Regions from separate parts of the Streptomyces sp. NPDC001443 genome, predicted to be linked through region 2. Evidence: riboswitches for the same ligand, from Rfam matches in the RefSeq annotation. Region 2 holds a riboswitch; the other holds the start of a gene.
The links. A riboswitch is a leader RNA that binds a small molecule or an ion and turns the genes downstream of it on or off. The one in region 2 is predicted to bind ZMP and ZTP.
Positions count from the first base shown of each region.

Region 1: another riboswitch for ZMP and ZTP. It lies ahead of ACWC24_RS18855 (bifunctional 5,10-methylenetetrahydrofolate dehydrogenase/5,10-methenyltetrahydrofolate cyclohydrolase); the one in region 2 lies ahead of ACWC24_RS31555 (glycine hydroxymethyltransferase).

Region 1 covers NZ_JBSFIA010000016.1:122,692-131,874, reverse strand. Annotated here, with positions in the region: gene ACWC24_RS18870 (transposase) at 1-935, opposite strand, end outside; gene ACWC24_RS18865 (TetR/AcrR family transcriptional regulator) at 1,124-1,684, opposite strand; gene ACWC24_RS18860 (epoxide hydrolase family protein) at 1,722-2,762, shown strand; ZMP/ZTP riboswitch at 3,358-3,444, shown strand; gene ACWC24_RS18855 (bifunctional 5,10-methylenetetrahydrofolate dehydrogenase/5,10-methenyltetrahydrofolate cyclohydrolase) at 3,466-4,332, shown strand; gene ACWC24_RS18850 (hypothetical protein) at 4,990-6,240, shown strand; gene ACWC24_RS18845 (RNA-guided endonuclease InsQ/TnpB family protein) at 6,292-7,521, opposite strand; gene tnpA (IS200/IS605 family transposase) at 7,547-7,978, shown strand; gene ACWC24_RS18835 (DUF4396 domain-containing protein) at 8,249-8,758, shown strand; gene ACWC24_RS18830 (DUF2218 domain-containing protein) at 8,853-9,183, opposite strand, start outside.
Region 2 covers NZ_JBSFIA010000037.1:97,274-106,456, forward strand. Annotated here, with positions in the region: gene ACWC24_RS31550 (hypothetical protein) at 208-858, shown strand; gene ACWC24_RS31555 (glycine hydroxymethyltransferase) at 888-2,342, opposite strand; ZMP/ZTP riboswitch at 2,386-2,474, opposite strand; gene rocD (ornithine--oxo-acid transaminase) at 2,597-3,784, shown strand; gene ACWC24_RS31565 (glutathionylspermidine synthase family protein) at 3,825-5,027, opposite strand; gene ACWC24_RS31570 (hypothetical protein) at 5,042-5,443, opposite strand; gene ACWC24_RS31575 (DMT family transporter) at 5,562-6,428, shown strand; gene pdxR (MocR-like pyridoxine biosynthesis transcription factor PdxR) at 6,412-7,827, opposite strand; gene ACWC24_RS31585 (carboxymuconolactone decarboxylase family protein) at 7,875-8,423, shown strand; gene ACWC24_RS31590 (isocitrate lyase/PEP mutase family protein) at 8,443-9,168, shown strand.

The sequences.
Region 1 (9,183 bases), on a different contig from region 2:
ACCGCGGCAGCCGCTGCGTCCTCGTCGATGGAACCGGGATGGTTCCAGTCCAGCGTTTCGGCACCCGTGGCGCTCAGCGTGCGCATCCCGCGCTGTGGATCGTGCGCGGGCACGTAGAAGTCGTCGAGGTGGATGAGAGCCACATCCCCGGGCCGGTGGAGCACGAACGCTTCCGCAAGGGTCGACTTGCCCGAGGCGGTGCCGCCTGCGACTGCCAGCACGGGCACGCAATGTCCTGCGCTCGCGACGTCCGTGATCCGCACCGGCATGTCTTCCCGGGGGAAGAGGCTGGCGCTGACTGCCTCGCTCAGGTGTGTGCCGGTTGTCCAAGGGGCGTGCTCGGCGGTCGTGGTGGTGTCGAGCGTGGTCATGGCCGCTGCCCTCCGATGGGGTGGGGTGCGTCCGGCACGGAAGCGTCCGGCCGGTCGCGGAGCAACGTGCTCGATCGGCGCCCAGGAGCCGCAAGCCGCCGCAGCCACCGAAGCGGCCACGGGATTATCCGTCGCAGGGGGATTGATACAAGAGCGGCCCCGCACCGGGGTGCAGGACCGGAGTGGTGAGGAGGTTATGTCGCGGAACCGCCGGCGCGGAACCCGGGGCTTGTTACGACTGCAGCACGATCGCCGACCGTCTCCCGTGGTCACGGCTTCCAGCCGCTCTCCGCCCAGCACCCCGCACCGACTCGGGCCGCTCGACCAAGCAAGGCGGACGGCGAGCTGGACGGTTCCCGCGCGGGTGTCCCACTCGCGTGGGCGGTAGCCGTTGACGCGTTCGTCGCCGACCTGTCCGTATTCGGCGTTGCAGAGGGCGTCGGCCTCCGCGGACATGAGCGCGTCGGCGAACGTCTTGACCATCGCGCGCAGCAGATCGGGACTCGCCGAGGCGAGGTTGTCCTCGGCGAGGGCGCGCAGGGGCGGACTGTCCGATGCGGTCATCGCGCTGATCTCCTTCGAGCTTCGGCACCTCGAAGATCAGCCGGTGGCCGTTCTCATATCCGGCCCCTCACTCCGACGCCGGGACAAACACCCGGATCAAGTGGGAACCGGTACACCACTTCCAAGGAGCAACCTGCACGGCAAGTGCTGACCGGAAGCGGAGTCTCAGTACTTCTTGCTGTCGTGCATCAACCGTCCGCAAGACGTTGGATGGTGGCGCTCAGCCAGGCCTGGAGATCAGCGGGGTCGCCGAGTTCGGAACGCAGGACCCGGCGGCGGGTCGAGACGCCGAGCACGAAGGCATCGATCGCTGCGGCTCGGCTGCGGGCGTCCGCGTCGTCCAGGCCGCTGTCGCGCAGGTAGCGGTGCAGCGGCTCCAGTGAGTGCGTGTCGAGGAAGGCGGCCAGCGCCTCCGCTGCCTCCGGGCGTTCGCCGGACGCGCGTTGCAGCACGAGCAGTGGATCCTCTCCGGGTGCGCCGAACCAGCGCTGGACGATGCTCGCCGCGAGGCGCGAACCCAGCGTGGAACGGTCGCCGTCGAAGGAGGTGGAGACCGGAATCTCCACCCGGGTTGCCGCCAGGAAAAGGCCGTCCTTGCCGCCGAAATAGCGCGTGATGAGATTGGGCGACACCCCGGCCGCGTCGGCTACGCCTTTGACCGTGATCGCCGCGTACCCGTGCTGGGCGAACTGGCGTTGTGCGTGTTCCAGGATCCGCTGTCTGGTGGCAGCCGCATTGCGCAAGGTCATGTGTACAAGCATACACATCATGTGTACGCTGATACACATGGACGACGAGACGCGGACACGACTCCGACGAACGCGGCGTGTTGCGACCCCGTGGAGTGACGACGGGACGCGCGGCATCGGCGGCACCCGCCTCGACGAACTGCTCGAACGCTGGGCGAACGAATACGACTGGGGAGTGCACGAGCGCCGCATCGGCGAGTTCCCCTGGGCGACGGTGCAGGCAGGCGACACCGACCTGCGTGTGATCCACCAGCGGTCCGCGAACCCCGGCGCTCCGGTCGTCGTGCTGCTGCATGGCTGGCCGGACTCGGTACTGCGGTTCGAGCGTGTCCTGCCTCTGCTCGCGGACACGCACGTGGTGGTTCCCGCACTGCCGGGCTTCCCGTTCGCGACCCCGCTCGCCACTCCCGGCATGTCGGTCAACCGGATCGCCGGGATCGTCGCGGACGCCCTGAATGAACTCGGTTACTCGCGGTACACCGTGTCCGGCGGCGATGTGGGCGGTACCGTCGCGGAAATCCTCGCGGCCGAACACCCGGACCGGGTGGCTGCCCTGCACCTCACGAACATCGCCCCACAGCGTGCGCTCACGGCGGACCCGGCGAAGCTCGCGCCTGACGCGGCGGCCTACCTCCGCCGCTCGGCACAGTGGTTCCGGACCGAGGGCGGGTACATCGCGGAACAGTCGACGCGGCCGAACACACTCGCCGTCGCCCTCGGCGACTCACCCGCCGGCCTCGCGGCCTGGATCATCGAGAAACTGGAGTCCTGGTCCGACGAGTCGGCCTTCACTCCGGACGAACTTCTCACCTGGGTCACCGCCTACTGGGTCACCGGCACGATCGGAACATCTTTCACCACTTATGCCGAACCGGCCGCCCTCCCTGACCGGATCGACACTCCGACCGTGCTCTCCGTGTTCCCGCGCGACATCAAGCCGGAGCCGCGAAGCTACGCCGAGGCGTTCCTGAACGTTTGCGATTATGTGGAACACCGTGCCGGCGGCCACTTCGCAGCCTGGGAACAGCCCGAGGCCTACGCCGCCGACATACACCGTGCGGTCAAGCTGGGCGGCTGAAACGGAGCTTGCGGATGCTCCACCGAACGCCGTGCGCCCAAAACGGCCCATGGCGTGGCAGCCGCCATTGTGAACGTTCGTGGTCACGGCACTCCAGCCAGTCTGCGCAATGCCTGGTGTGCGTGGTCGGGTTTGTGGTCGGGGTGTGCGCAATCGTGGTCGGGCTCGTGGTCGGGGCCTTGCGCAGCCCTTGAACTGAGGTGTTGCAACGACCGACAGAACCCGGACCGTGATCCCGACCATGCGTCAGCCGGGAGCCGGCGAGCGTCCGGCGCTGCTTGCCGCAGCGGCGGCCGTTGTGCGATCACCTGCCGCCCGGCCCCAGGGCCCGGACACCGATGCGCAGACGCAAGCAGGCCGGGCCGCGACAGGCACCCGCGCAGTGCGCCAGACGGACCTGCGCAAGAAAAGACCAGGAAGCCCGGCAGGACTACGCAGCGGCCCCAGCACAATCTCGACTGCGCAGGATCCTCGACCGTTGCGCAGCCCGACGGCGCAACACCCTTCCGCAGCTACGCAGTCGGCTGCGCAATCACTGAGCAGGGCTTTTGAACTTCCCGTTCGTGATCAGCGCAAGCGCCATCCACTAGAGTGGTGCGTGGGCCGTGACTGGCGCTGAGGTGGAGCACCACCGGGGAGCGGTCTGACGAATCGGTCGATGCCGTGCGCCTGGGCGAGTGGTCAGCGACGCCTGGAGGCGACCATGTCCCAGACACAGACAGCCCTGCTTATGGACGGTGTCGGCCTCGCCCGACGCATCGTCGAGGAGACGTCAGGCAAGGCGGCAGAGCTTGCGCGTCGTGCCGGTGTGACGCCGTGCCTGGCCACGGTGCTGGTGGGTGAGGACCCGGCTTCGGTGACGTACGTCCGGATGAAGCGGGCCCGTTGCGCGAAGGCAGGCATCGAGTCCCGGCTTGTCAGCCTGCCGGCCACCACTACAACCGCTGAGCTGGTGGAGACCCTTCAGTCGCTCTCGAGGGACGCCGCAGTACACGGCATCTTGCTTCAGCACCCCGTAGGCCCTCACATCGATGAGCGGGCGGCATTCGAGGCCATCGCGCCGGAGAAGGACGTCGACGGGGTCACGATGAGCTCCTTCGGGGCGATGAGCTTCGGACTGCCTGGTTTCGCATCGTGCACCCCGGGCGGGATCATGCGGCTCCTGGACGAGTATCACGTCGATCTTGCAGGTCAGCATGCCGTTGTCGTGGGCCGAAGCGCGATTCTCGGCAAGCCCGTCGGAATGCTCTTGCTCGCCCGGGACGCCACGGTCACCTACTGCCACTCCCGAACGGCCGATCTGGCCGCGGCCGTGCGGGAAGCGGACGTTGTGGTGGCAGCCGTGGGACGACCTCGGCTCATTCGCGGCGAGGACGTCAAGCCGGGGGCCGTCGTGATCGACGCCGGATACAACCCCGGCAACGTCGGCGACGTCGACTTCGACTCCGCCCGCACTCGTGCTCGCTTGATCACGCCGGTTCCCGGTGGGGTCGGGCCCATGACCATCGCCGTTCTGCTGGCTCAGACGGTCGACGCGGCATCCATCCAGCTCGGGCCGGCCGGCCACTGAGTGAGGACGCCGTCGAGTTCGGCGTGGACGACAAACCACCAACCTGCTGGCCCGACCCTTTGTGGTCCAGCCGGCGCGGGGGCCTTTGCGGGTGAACCGCCGGGTGGTTTTGTACGGGGGAGAACTCAGAGACTGTCGGCGACGGCTGAAAAGAGACATCGCGCTCCGGCGAAACCGGGCGTTCCCCGCTCTGAGCAACAAGTGGTGTCAGCTCCCGGTTCCGGCACAGATCTTGGCGAGTCGTCGCGGAGAGTGGCGGTGTGTTCGATGGGAGGGAAGGTACACGAGCTCCAGCCACGTCAGCGTTCACGCATTCTGGTCCACCACCAGCCGAACGTCGCCAACTCGATGTAGTTGGGTTCAGGCGAAGCGCGGCGCTCGAATTCCTCATTCGATGCGCGTGATCAGTCGGCCCAGGTCCCGCTTGGCTCCCAGAGGAAGGCGCCGCATCGCCCACTTCAGGCCGTCACGGGCATCGTCGATCCCGGGCGAGCAGCACACGGAGGCATCCAGGTATCGGCCAGGCTGCTCGAAAGCCCACTCGATACAAGAAAGCGCGTTAGCGTGGTCTGTCCCGGAGAAGGGGGCTGACGGGCCAAGGCCCGGGCGGGCATGGCGCTGAGGTTCTCCTGCCCATACGCCCAGGGAGGAGCAGCTGTGAGTCGCCCGTCCGTCGAGCTCGTCCGCGCGCAGGCCGCGCAGTACCGCGAACGCGTCGCGGACTCCTGCGCCACCGCGCTGAACGGGGAGGAGACGGCCCGCGTAGGCAAGGAGGCGGCCCGGGCCGCAGCCCGCCGGGCCATCCATCATGCGGTCACCGCCACATGGGAGCCGATCACCCTGCTGGGGCCGCTCCTTCTGACCGCCGTGCTCCCCTGGTTCATCCGCTGGGCGACGCCCTCCGCGACGGTCTGGATGCCCTTTCCCTTCTCCTGGCTCACCCACGTCATCGACTCGCACGACGCCCCCATATCCCACACCGCGCTGTTCTGGACCGGCTGCGCCCTCGTTCTCGTGGTGGCGGCCATGCTGGTGCTCACCGGAATGCTGTACGAACGGCCGCCCGGCGCGCTGCGCGCCGGGCGGCTGGCCTTGGTCCACGCCCTCGCCCTCGGCATCGTCACCGCCTCGCTGCTCCTCTTCGCCGTCTCGGGAGGTGTCCACGGTGGGCAGTGGCCCACCGCCCGCGAGGCTCTGGTGAGAACGGCTGCGGAACTCGCCTACATTGCGCTACTCATGCTGGTGATTGCCCTGTTCTTGGTGTCCGTCATGGCGGTGGCCTCGGCCCTGCTCAACTGGGTGCTCCGCCCCGTCCTGCGCCCCTATGACCTCCTGCTCCTCGCCCTGGTCGACGCCTGCGCCGTGACGCACGCCCACCGCGGCACCTGGTTCCTACGGCGCTCACGGACGGTGGTGGAGCGCGCCTTGCAGAACGCCGCCCGCAAGGCGGAGTCCGCCGTGTCCGCCCGGCCGTTTCCCGGCGGGCGCGGGCCCGCGCGGGCCGACGCGCTGCGACTGGCCGCCGTCATCCGGCGGCACCGGACCCCCATAGCCCGGGCCAGCGGTCCAGCTTCCTTCGACCGTGTCACCCAGTCCCTCTGGTCCGGGGCGCTCGCTCTGATCGACGACGACTGGGAGGCCCTGACCGCCGCCGCTCCGGCGGTGACCGTCCTCTCTCGGCTGCGCAGGGTCGCGGCCGCGGTGTGGTCTCCGGCCGTCCTTCTCGCCGCGGCCGTCGCGCTGCCGTGGATCCCGGCGGTCGCACAGGCGCCCGCCGTGGCGGACGGGGTGCGGGTCACCCTCGTCATCACGGCCGTGCTCGGCCTTGTCCTGCCCCGTGAGTCCTCCGCGAAGGCCTCGATCCTCGACACCCTCGGCAAGGCCCTGCCCTTCCTCCCCGAGAAGTAGGCCCTGTTCTCGTACAGCTACGGCGGACGGACATTTGACATCCTCCCCGGCCTAAAGACCGAGGATTCCCGCCTGCTCCCACCCGACGGGCGAGGGCTTCGGGCGGGTTCCTGCTTCGCCGCGCTGTGCGGACACGGGTGCCCGTCTTACCTGCGCTCCACAGGCTGTCACCGCCAGTCCGGCGGCCTTGGCGACGTTGACCGCCGCGTTGGCGTCCCGGTCGAGGACGGTCCCGCATGCCGAGCACGTCCATACGCGGACGTTCAGCGGCTTGGGTCCGTCCTTGACGCCGCATGCGGAGCACACCTGTGAGGTCGGCTCGAACCGGCCGATCTTCACGAAGGTGCGCCCGTACCGGGCGGCCTTGTACTCCAGCATGCTCACGAACGCGGACCATCCGGCGTCGTGGACGGACTTGGCCAGGCGCGTGCGGGCGAGGCCCTTCACCGCCAGGTCCTCGACGGCAACCGCTTGGTTCTCGCGGATGACCCTCGTCGAGAGCTGGTGGTGGAACTCGCGTCGCGCGTCGGCGACCCGCGCGTGCGCGCGGGCAACCTTCACCCTGGACTGGGCCCGGTTGCTGGAGCCCTTCTGCTTGCGGGACAGGTCCCGCTGCGCCTTCTTCAGGCGTTTCTCGGCCCGGCGCAGGAAGCGCGGGCTGTCGATCTTCCGGCCGTCGGAGAGGACCGCGAAGTGTCCGAGCCCGAGGTCGATGCCCACCTCGGGCGTCGTGTGCGGCAGCACCTCGGAGGCGTCCGTCTCCACGACGAAGCTCGCGAAGTACCGGCCCGCACTGTCCTTGACCACCGTCACCGTGGACGGTGTCGACGGCAGCGCCCTCGACCACTTGACCTTCAGGTCGCCGGTCTTCGGCAGGCGCAGCTTCCCGCCCGGCGTGATGGACCAGCGGGCATTCGCGGTGAAGCGGACGGCCTGCCGGGTGTCCCGCTTCGATTTGTACTGGGGTGCGCCCATGCGGAGGCGCTTGCCTTTCAGGCCGTCAAAGTAGTTCCGGTAGGCGGTGTCCAGGTCGCGCAGGGACTGCTGCAGGACGACGGCGGAGACCTCGCCGAGCCACGCCCGTTGCGGGGTGTTCTTCGCCTCGGTGATGAGCTGCTTCGACAGGTCCCCGGTCTTCGGGAACGGCAGCCCCTCGATGCGGGCGGTCTCCCGAGCGCGGAGCGCGTCGTTGTAGACCACCCGCGCGCACCCGAACGCCCTGGCCAACGCCATGCGCTGACTGGCACTCGGGTACAGGCGGAAGCTGTACCGAAGCTGCACACGGATCATGCTACACAGTTGGTTTATGGGTATCGATGAGAACGTTCGCACTGGCCGCCACTGCGTCTTTCGCATGCATGTCCACTTGGTTTTCGTGACGAAATACCGGCACTCTGTCTTCGCCGCCCGGCACCTGACGCGCTGCGAGGAGATCATGCGGGCCGTGTGCAAGGACTTCGAGACGGAGCTGGTCGAGTTCAACGGCGAGGCCAACCATGTCCACCTGCTCGTGAACTTCCCGCCGAAGGTCGCCGTGTCCAGACTGGTGAACTCCCTCAAAGGCGTGTCCTCGCGCAGACTCCGCCAGGAGTTCCCCGACCTCGTCCGCCACTACTGGCGGGCACAGCGCCTCTGGTCCGGCTCGTACTTCGCCGGCTCAGTCGGCGGCGCGCCTCTCAGCATTGTGAAGCAGTACATCGAGCAGCAGAACCGGCCGCTCCGACCCGGGCTGAAGTGAACAGTGCGGATCCATGCACACAGCCAAGGTCAGAGCAGGTCTCAGATTCGCTTCACCACCGGGCCGAAGCCCGTTGCACTGCGAATAAACCCGGTAGCAGCACATTCGGTCCTGCCGGGCCCGGGGCGGCTGCCACCCAGCCGCCCCGAGCCCGCAAGCTGATCCCCAGGCCCAAGGCATTCCTCTGAATCTGTCTCGCCCGCACGGAAATACCCCAGGGGGGTATGCAGTTGAGGACGGTGACACGATCCGGCAAAGGGGAGGCCGACGATGGACCACACCGCACACCATCAGCACCATGACCATGACCACCACAACGACCACGACCACGACCACCATGGTTCCGGCACGTCCTGGCGCACCGCCGCTCAGGCGACGCTGCACTGCCTGACGGGCTGTGCCATCGGTGAAGTCCTCGGCATGGTCATCGGTACCGCCGCCAGCCTGCACAACGCGACCACGGTCGTCCTGTCCATCGCTCTCGCCTTCGTCTTCGGTTACGCGCTGACGATGCGTGGTGTGCTGCGTGCCGGGCTGCCGGTCCGCCAGGCGCTGAAGGTCGCGCTGGCCGCGGACACCGTGTCCATCGCCGTCATGGAAGTCATCGACAACACGGTCGTCGTGACCGTGCCCGGCGCGATGGACGCAGGCCTGGACCAGTTCCTCTTCTGGGCCGCGCTCGCACTCTCCCTGGCTCTGGCCTTCGCGCTCACCACGCCGGTCAACCGGTGGATGATCGGCCGTGGAAAGGGGCATGCCGTGGTGCACGCCTTCCACTGACGAGGCGGTCTCCCGCCCGACCCGGACCTCGCGTTCCGGGTCGGGCGCCGACGGCTGCGCAGGCAGCGCGGTCCATCGCCGTCACGCACAGCGTTCAACCCGTGGCGCCGGCCTGCTCCCGATGTTTCCCGCGGTGCCGGAACACGATGCCGCGGCGCAGCGCGGACCGCCCGAGCAGCAGGTGGCCGCCCAGGAACACCAGCTTCACCAGGACGAGGACCAGCACGGCGTCGACAGCCCGGTCCGTCCACTTCGCGTCGGCCGGCACCGCGCCGCCGATCCCCAGGTGCACCGCGACGACCACTGCCCCGCCTGCCGCCAGGCCGAGGACGGCTCCTCGCCTGCGGCGGCCCGCGCCCGCGCGGTCAGTGTCGCTCTCCGCCTGCGAACGGGTATCGGGCACGTCTCGCCGCCAGCGCACCTGC
Region 2 (9,183 bases):
GATGGAGGAACGGGCCCGCCACGGGAGTTGCGGAGCCCGTGCCGTCCGGAGGGCCTAGCCGGGCCCGAAGGGCAGGGAGGGGGAGGGATGGGATCCCGGGGGAGACGAGGGGAACGTGTGAGCGGGCGTCGCGGCGGGCGTGCCGACGGGTGCCGAAGCGGACGTCGGGGCGGGCGTACGGCGGCGCGGGGCGGGTCCGTCGCGCTGCTGCTGGCGGCCCTGTGCGAGGTGGCCCTGTGCGGCGCGGCCGCGGCCGCGGCACCCGCGCGGACGCCGGACCGTGACGTACCCGACCTGGCCCTGGTCGTCGTGAACCACACTGGACGGACGCGGACCCTGCGCTCCGGACAGCCCGGCTTCGACGGCCTGTGGCAGCTGCTGCAGCCGATGCGCACGCGGACCGAGCGGGTGGCGGACGACTGGGAGGCGGGCCGGTATCCGTCGGTGCGGATCACCGTGGTCTGGGGGCTCACCGGTGTCGGAGGCTGGCCGCAGACCCGCCGGGCGCCGGGCGCCGACGTCGCCATGGAGCGGGAGGACCAGGTGTTCGTGGCCGCGGACGGCACCCCCTGGGTGCGTTCGGATCTGTCACCGGACGTGGAGGACGACGACATCCGCTGGAACCGGCTCTCGCGGCCGGTCTACGAGCGGACGGACCGGACGGGGCTGCTCGGTGCGGCCGGGGACGGGCCGGGTGCGGGTCCGTCCGGCGCGGCCGGCTGGCCGGAGCGGGCCGGCTGGGCGGCGGCGGGCCTGGCCGCCGGGGTCGGCGGCACGCTGCTGGCGCGCCGCGCGGCGGCCGGGCGCGAGGCCGGACCGCCGCGGGAGGGACCCCGGCAGGAGCTGATCGATCTGTAGTCCGCGCCGCCGGGGTCCGGGCGTGCGGGTCAGGCGCCGAGGTCGATCTCGGGGTAGAGCGGGAAGCCCGCGACCAGGTCGGTGGCGCGGCGGGAGATCTCGTCCGCGATCTTGGGGTCGAGGACGTGCTGGGCCTTGGAGGGGGCGCCCTTGGCGGTGGTGCCGGCCTCGGTGGTGGTCAGGACGCGGTCGATGAGTCCGGCGACCTCGTCCATCTCGGCGGTGCCCAGACCGCGGGTGGTCAGGGCGGGGGTGCCGATGCGGATGCCGGAGGTGTACCAGGCGCCGTTGGGGTCGGCGGGGATGGCGTTGCGGTTGGTGACGATGCCCGACTCGAGCAGGGCGGCCTCGGCCTGGCGGCCGGTGAGGCCGTAGGAGGAGGCGACGTCGATCAGGTTGAGGTGGTTGTCGGTACCGCCGGTGACCAGGGTGGCGCCGCGCCGCGTCAGGCCCTCGGCCAGCGCGCGGGAGTTGTCCACGATCCGCTGGGCGTAGTCCTGGAAGGCGGGCTGCCGGGCCTCGGCCAGGGCGACCGCCTTGGCGGCCATGACGTGCGGGAGCGGGCCGCCGAGGACCATCGGGCAGCCGCGGTCGACCTGGTCCTTGAGGGAGTCGTCGCACAGGACCATGCCGCCGCGCGGGCCGCGCAGCGACTTGTGGGTGGTGGTGGTGACGATCTGGGCGTGCGGGACCGGGTCGAAGTCGCCGGTGAGGACCTTGCCCGCGACCAGGCCCGCGAAGTGGGCCATGTCGACCATGAGCGTGGCACCGACCTCGTCGGCGATCTCGCGCATGATCCGGAAGTTCACCAGCCGGGGGTACGCGGAGTAGCCCGCGACGATGATCAGCGGCTTGAACTCGCGGGCGGAGGCGCGCAGTGCCTCGTAGTCGATCAGGCCGGTGGCCGGGTCGGTGCCGTAGGAGCGCTGGTCGAACATCTTGCCGCTGATGTTGGGGCGGAAGCCGTGGGTGAGGTGGCCGCCCGCGTCCAGGGACATGCCGAGCATCCGCTGGTTGCCGAAGGCCTGGCGCAGTTCGGCCCAGTCTGCCTCGGAGAGGTCGTTGACCTGGCGGGCTTCGGCCTTCGCCAGGAAGGGGGCCTCGACCCGGTCGGCGAGCACGGCCCAGAAGGCGACGAGGTTGGCGTCGATGCCGGAGTGCGGCTGGACGTAGGCGTGGCGGGCGCCGAACAGCTCTCGGGCGTGCTCGGCGGCGAGGGACTCGACGGTGTCGACGTTGCGGCAGCCGGCATAGAAGCGGCGGCCGACGGTGCCCTCGGCGTACTTGTCGCTGAACCAGTTACCCATGGCCAGCAGGGTGGCCGGGGAGGCGTAGTTCTCGGAGGCGATCAGCTTGAGCATCTCGCGCTGATCGGCGACCTCCTGGCCGATGGCGTCGGCGACACGGGGCTCGACGGCGCGGATCACGTCGAGGGCGGCGCGGAAGGCGGTGGACTCGGTGGAGAGGGGCTGCTGCTCTGTCATCTCGGGCTCCGGGTGGCGTGGCATCGAATGCGGTCACGGTTCACGGCACGGCCCAGGCGCACGGCACTGGTCACTACCGGGCCGCTCCCCGATGGTTCGTCCCATCCCAGCGCGCCAGTCACGGCCCGCGGGAAAGCCTACCGGGCGTGTCGTGGCGCATGGTCCCGCGTCCATCATGCGAGCGACCATGGGAAGGGGGCCCGTCCCACGTCCTGGAGGGCACAGTGACCGACCCCGTGATTGCCACAGAGTCCATGGTCCTAGCGGCCGAGGAGCACAGCGCGCACAACTACCGCCCGCTGCCGGTGGTCGTCGCCACCGCCGACGGCGCGTGGATGACCGACATCGAGGGGCGCCGGTATCTGGATCTGCTGGCCGGATACTCCGCGCTCAACTTCGGGCACGGCAACCGGCGGCTGATCGAGGCGGCGAAGGCCCAGCTCGACCGGGTGACGCTGACGTCCCGGGCTTTCCACCACGACCGCTTCGCGGCGTTCTGCGCCGAGCTCGCCGAGCTGTGCGGGATGGAGATGGTGCTGCCGATGAACACGGGCGTGGAGGCGGTCGAGACGGCCGTGAAGACCGCCCGGAAGTGGGGGTACCGGGTCAAGGGCGTGCCGTCGGAGATGGCGAAGATCGTGGTCGCGGGCAACAACTTCCACGGCCGTACGACGACGGTCATCAGCTTCTCGACCGATCCGGAGGCACGGGCGGACTTCGGGCCGTACACGCCGGGCTTCGAGATCGTGCCGTACGGCGACCTCACGGCGCTGCGGTCGGCGCTGACCGAGAACACGGTGGCCGTGCTGCTGGAGCCGATCCAGGGCGAGGCGGGGGTGCTGGTGCCGCCGGCCGGATATCTGCCGGGGGTGCGGGAGCTGACCCGGGAGCGGAACGTGCTGTTCGTCGCCGACGAGATCCAGTCGGGCCTCGGCCGGACCGGACGTACGTTCGCGTGCGAGCACGAGGGTGTGGTGCCCGATGTGTACGTGCTGGGCAAGGCCCTGGGCGGCGGGATCGTGCCGGTGTCGGCGGTGGTGTCGAGCGCCGAGGTGCTGGGGGTGTTCCGGCCCGGGGAGCACGGGTCGACGTTCGGCGGGAACCCGCTGGCCTGCGCGGTGGCCCTGGAGGTGATCGCGATGCTGCGGTCGGGCGAGTACCAGGCCAGGGCCGCCGAGCTGGGCGAGCACCTGCACCGGGAGCTGGCCGCGCTGACCGCGGGCGGGCGGGCGACGGCGGTACGCGGGCGCGGGCTGTGGGCGGGCGTCGACATCGCCCCGGCGTACGGGACGGCCCGGGAGGTCTCCGAGAAGCTGATGGACCGCGGGGTCCTGGTGAAGGACACCCACGGCTCGACCGTCCGGATCGCACCCCCGCTGGTGATCGCGAAGGAGGACCTGGACTGGGGGCTGGACCAGCTGCGCGCGGTGCTGGACGGGTGAGCGGGCGACGGGCCGCCTGCTCGCCCGCCCGAGCGGGCCGCTAGAGGATCACGTGGGGCAGGAAGCGGGCGTACTCGTCCGTGATCGGGCCGGCGGATTCCCGGATCCCGAGACCGGCCGACTCGTCCCCGACCACCCAGGCTCCGAGGACGACGTGGTTGCCGTCGAAGACGGGCAGCTCCGCCAGCGCCTGATAGCAGCGGGGTTCGTCGCCGGGCGCCGGGGCGGAGGGGTCGGGAGCGGCGGAGCCGGGCTCGTGGATCGTCACCCCGGCGCCTTCGCGGCCGAGGAGGGGCTTCGCCACGTAGCCGGTCGTGGCCGCCAGGTCGCGGGGGCCGTCGAGGTAGGCGGGGAGCAGGTTGGGGTGCCCCGGGTACAGCTCCCAGAGGATCGCCAGCAGCGCCTTGTTGCTGAGGAGCATCTTCCAGGCCGGCTCGATCCAGAGGGTGGACCCGGTGCCGCCGCCGTTGTCCAGGGTGTCGAGGACATGGCCGGCGAAGGCGTCGGTGGTGAGCCATTCCCACGGGTAGAGCTTGAAGATGCTGCGGATGAAACCGAGCTGCTGGTCCACGAAGCGGCCGGAGAGGGTGTCCCAGCCGATCTCCTCCATGGAGATCCACTCGGTGGCGAGGCCGGCCTGTTCGGCGGTCTCCTTCAGGTACGCGACCGTCATCAGGTCCTCGCCCAGTTCGTCGGCGGAGGAGTGCGCGAAGTGCAGGGGACTGCCCGGCGGAAGCAGCCCGGCCTGCTTGCGCCAGCTGTCGACCAGCCGTTCGTGCAGGGAGTTCCACTGGTCGGCGCCGGGAAAACGTTCCTCCATCCAGAACCACTGGGGTGAGGCGGCCTCGACCAGGGAGGTGGGCGTGTCGGCGTTGTACTCCAGCAGCTTGGCCGGGCCGGTGCCGTCGTACCGGAGGTCGAAGCGGCCGTACAGGGAGGGCAGTTCGGCGCGCCGGTGCCAGGCCTCGGTCACCGCCGCGGCGACGCGCGGGTCGGTGATGCCGAGGTCGGCGAGACGGTCCCGCGCCACGATGTGCCCGGCCGCGGCGAGGCACATGCGGTGCAGTTCCTCGACCGTCTCCTCCAGCGTCTCGACCTCGTCCAGGGTGAAGACGTAGTAGGCGCTCTCGTCCCAGTAGGGGCGCAGCGAGCCGTCGGGATGGCGGGTGAGGGGGTAGACGAGTCCCTGGCCCTCGACGGTCTGCTGCCAGCCGGGGCGGGGGGTGGTCGTACGGCGTTCCACGGTCCGGATACCCGTCAGCCGCCGGAGCTGCCGTGGCCGCCGCTGCCGAAGCCGCCGCGGTGGACCCCGCTCTTGTGGCTGCCGTCGTCGTCCGAGGAACCGCGCGAACCCGAACTCGAACCGGAGCCGGAGCTCTTGCCCGGCTTGGTGAAGGAGCCCCCGGTGACCCAGGACTTCTTCTCGTTGCCGCCGTAGTACCAGGCGCCGTTCACGGAGGTCTTGGACGTCTTGGAAGGCGTGGTGGACTTGCAGTTCTTGTCGGAGACGACCTTGTAGCCCTTGCCGAGCTGGTAGCTGTTCCGGTCGACACAGCGCTGGTCCGGGGCGGAGGAGCAGGCGGTCAGGGCGGTGGCGAGCAGGCCCATGCCGCCGAGGACCACCGCGCCGGAGCGTAGCTGTCTGCGTGTGTCTGCCATGTTCGTGTCCCCCGTCGGTCCGTGATGTCCGGCGGTCATCCTAGAGACAGGCGCGCCGGACCCGGCAGGGGGTCCGGCGGTCTCCCGCCCCCTTGGAGTCGCTTTCGTGCTGTTCGGGATGGTGTGCGCACTGGGTGCCGCGGTGTGTTTCGGTACGGCGACGGTTCTCCAGGCGATGGCCGCGCGGGAGGCGGGCGCGGCCGGGGGCGGTGGGGATGCCGCGCTGTTGCTGCGGGCGCTGCGGCAGTGGCGGTATCTGGCCGGACTCGCGCTGGACGGGCTGGGGTTCCTGCTCCAGATCGCGGCGCTGCGTTCGCTGCCGATCTACGCGGTGAGCGCCGCGCTGGCCGCGAGCCTCGCGGTGACGGCGGTGGTGGCGGCGCGGCTGCTGAGGGTGCGGCTGAGCGGGGTGGAGTGGGCCGCGGTCGCGGTGGTGTGTCTGGGGCTGGCGATGCTGGGCCTGGCGTCCGGGACGGAAGGGGCCGAGAGCGGGCCGGGAGCGCTGCGGTACGCGATGGTGGCCACGGCCCTGGCGGTGCTGCTGCTGGGCCTGCTCGGCGGACGGCTGCACGGGCGGACCCGGGCCCTGGTGCTGGGACTGGGCGCGGGCTTCGGCTTCGGGGTGGTCGAGGTGTCGGTCCGGCTGGTCGACTCGTTGCGGCCGGCCGACCTGCTGTCCGACCCGGCGGTCTACGCGCTGCTGCTCGGCGGGGGTGCCGCGTTCCTGCTGCTGACCTCGGCGCTGCAACGCGGTTCGGTGACGACGGCGACGGCCGGCATGGTGATCGGCGAGACGATCGGTCCGGCGGCGGTGGGCGTGATCTGGCTCGGCGACCGCACCCGGGAGGGGCTGACCTGGCTGGCGGCGCTGGGCTTCGCGGTGGCGGTTGCGGGCGCGCTGGCGCTGGCGCGGTTCGGGGAGGCACCGCAGGAGACGCCGGCGACGCGGGAGACGCCGGTGTCGCCCCCTACGGCAACACCCTGAGCAGTGCCTCCAGCGTGCCGGTCCACGCGTGGTCCGGCGGTGTGCCGTAGCCGACGACCAGGGCGTCCAGCGGCTCCACGGTGGCCAGTTCATGGCGGAAGCGGGACAGGCCCTGGACGGCCAGCCCCTGCCGGGCGGCCGCCCGGACCACCGACTGCTCGGTTCCCGGCGGCAGCCGTACGACGGCGTGCAGACCGGCGGCGATACCGGTGACGCGGATGCCCGGCGCGCGGTCGGCGATCGCCGCGACCAGTTCGTCACGGCGGCGGCGGTACCGCTGGCGGACGGCGCGCACATGACGGTCGTAGGCGCCGGAGGTGATGAACTCGGCGAAGGTCAGCTGGTCCAGCACGCCGGTGGTGGAGGCCTCCCCCATCACCTCCTCGGGGGCCAGGGACGGCGGCAGCACCAGCCAGCCCAGGCGCAGACCGGGGGCGAGGGACTTGCTGGCCGTGCCGAGGTAGACCACGTGCTCGGGGTCCAGGTCCTGGAGGGCGCCGACGGGCTGACGGTCGTAGCGGAACTCGCCGTCGTAGTCGTCCTCCAGGATCAGACCGCCGGTGCGACGGGCCCAGTCGACCACGGCGGCCCGGTGTTCGGGGCGCAGCGCGACGCCCATCGGGAACTGGTGGGCGGGGGTCAGCAGCATCGCCCGTACGCCGGTCAGGTCCCCCGGGCGGGTGCCGCGCTCGTCGAAGGGCAGCGGGACGGTACGCAGGCCGGTGCGCTCGACGAGATCGCGGTGCACGTCGAGGCTGTACGACTCCACGGCCAGGGTGCGCAGCCCGCGGGCGTGCAGCAACTCGCCGAGCAGCCGCAGGCCGTGGACGAACCCGGAACAGACGAGGACGCGGTCGGGGTCCGCGCGCACGCCCCGGGCCCGGGAGAGGTAACCCGCGAGCGCGGTGCGCAGTTCGACGCGGCCGCGCGGGTCGCCGTAGCCGAGGGCGTCGTTCGGGGCGGCGGCCAGGGCACGGCGGGCGGCCCTGAGCCACTCGGCGCGCGGGAAGGTCGCGACGTCCGGGTTGCCCGGGAGAAGGCTGTAGGCGGGCCGGCCGGGTGGGCGCGGCTGGAGGGCCGGGCGGCCGGACGGCCGGGGCAGCGCGCTCCCCCACTGTCCGGAAGCCGTGGGAGGTACCCCCATGGCGACCCGGGTGCCGGAGCCCTGCCGGGCGGTCAGCCAGCCCTCGGCCACCAGGTCGGCGTAGGCGTCGGCGACCGTGTTGCGGGCGATGCCCAGGTCTGCGGCGAGGGACCGGGAGGACGGCAGCCGGGTGCCCGCGGTCAGCCGTCCGCTGCGGACCGCCTCGCGCAGGGCGTCGGTCAGCCCTCGGCGCAGGCCCGGTCCGGACGGTTCCAGATGCAGGTCGATGCCCAGATTGGCCCAGGATTCAGCCATGGAAATGGACCATACCCGTGGGCTGCCTCGCCCCTAGGGTCGACAGCATGAGTACGAACGACAACCACGACAGCCACGACTCCGACACGACCGGTACGACCGGCACGACGTCGGCCACCGAGTACGCCCCCGAGCACACCCCGCGGCTCGCCTGGGCCCAGCATTCGCCCGCGGTCTACAAGGCGATGGTCCAGCTGGACCGGGCCGCGCGGGCCGGGCTCGACCCGCGGCTGGCCGAGCTGGTGAAGATCCGCGCCTCGCAGCTCAACCACTGCGCGTTCTGCCTCGACATGCACACCAAGGACGCGCTCGCGGCGGGCGAGAGCGTGGAACGGATCATCCAGGTCGCCGCCTGGGAGGAGTCCCGGCACTTCTACACGGAGAAGGAACTCGCGGCGCTGGAGCTGACCGAGGCCGTCACGGTCCTCACCGACGGGTTCGTACCGGACGATGTGTACGAGCGGGCCGCCAAGCAGTTCGACGAGGCCGAGCTGGCCCAGCTCATCGCCGCGATCACGGTGATCAACGCGTGGAACCGGTTCGCGGTGTCCACCCGGATGGTGCCGGGGCACTACCGGCCCGGACAGCACGGCTGACGGGGAGAGGGCGGCGACCGTGAACAAGGCCGAGGCCTTCCGCGCCCTGCACCTGCGCCGGACGCCGGACGACCCGCTCGTCCTGCCCGGCCCGTGGGATGCGGCGAGCGCCCGGGTGTTCGCCGATGCCGGGTTCCCGGCCCTGGCCACGCCGAGCGCCGGAGTCGCCGCCTCGCTGGGGTACGCGGACGGCGCGACCCCGGCCGACGAGATGTTCGCGGCGGTGGCGCGGATCGTACGGGCCGTGGACATCCCGGTGTCGGCGGACGTCGAGGACGGATACGGGCTCCCGCCGGGGGAACTGGTGGAGCGGCTGCTGGAGACGGGGGCCGTGGGCTGCAACCTGGAGGACTCCTCGGGCGGCGTCCTGAAGGATCCTCAAGAACACGCCGACCGGCTGGCCGAGGTGCGGTCGGCGGCGGCCGGCCTGCTCTTCGTCAACGCGCGGGTCGACACCTTCCTGCGCGGGGTCACCGATCCCGGCCACGCCGTCGAACGGGCCGCCCGGTACGTGGCCGCCGGGGCCGACTGCGTCTATCCGATCGGCGCCCCGACCGGATTGCTGCCGCTGCTGCGTTCGGGCATCCAGGGCCCGCTCAACGTGTTCGCGCGGCTCGACGGCGACGGACCCTCGCCCGGCGAGCTCGGCACGCTGGGAGCCACTCGGATCACGTTCGGGCCCGGCCTGCAGAGGTGGTCGTCCCACGCGCTGCAGGGCATGGCCGAGGAGTTGCGGAAGCGGTGACCGGTGCCTGGCCGG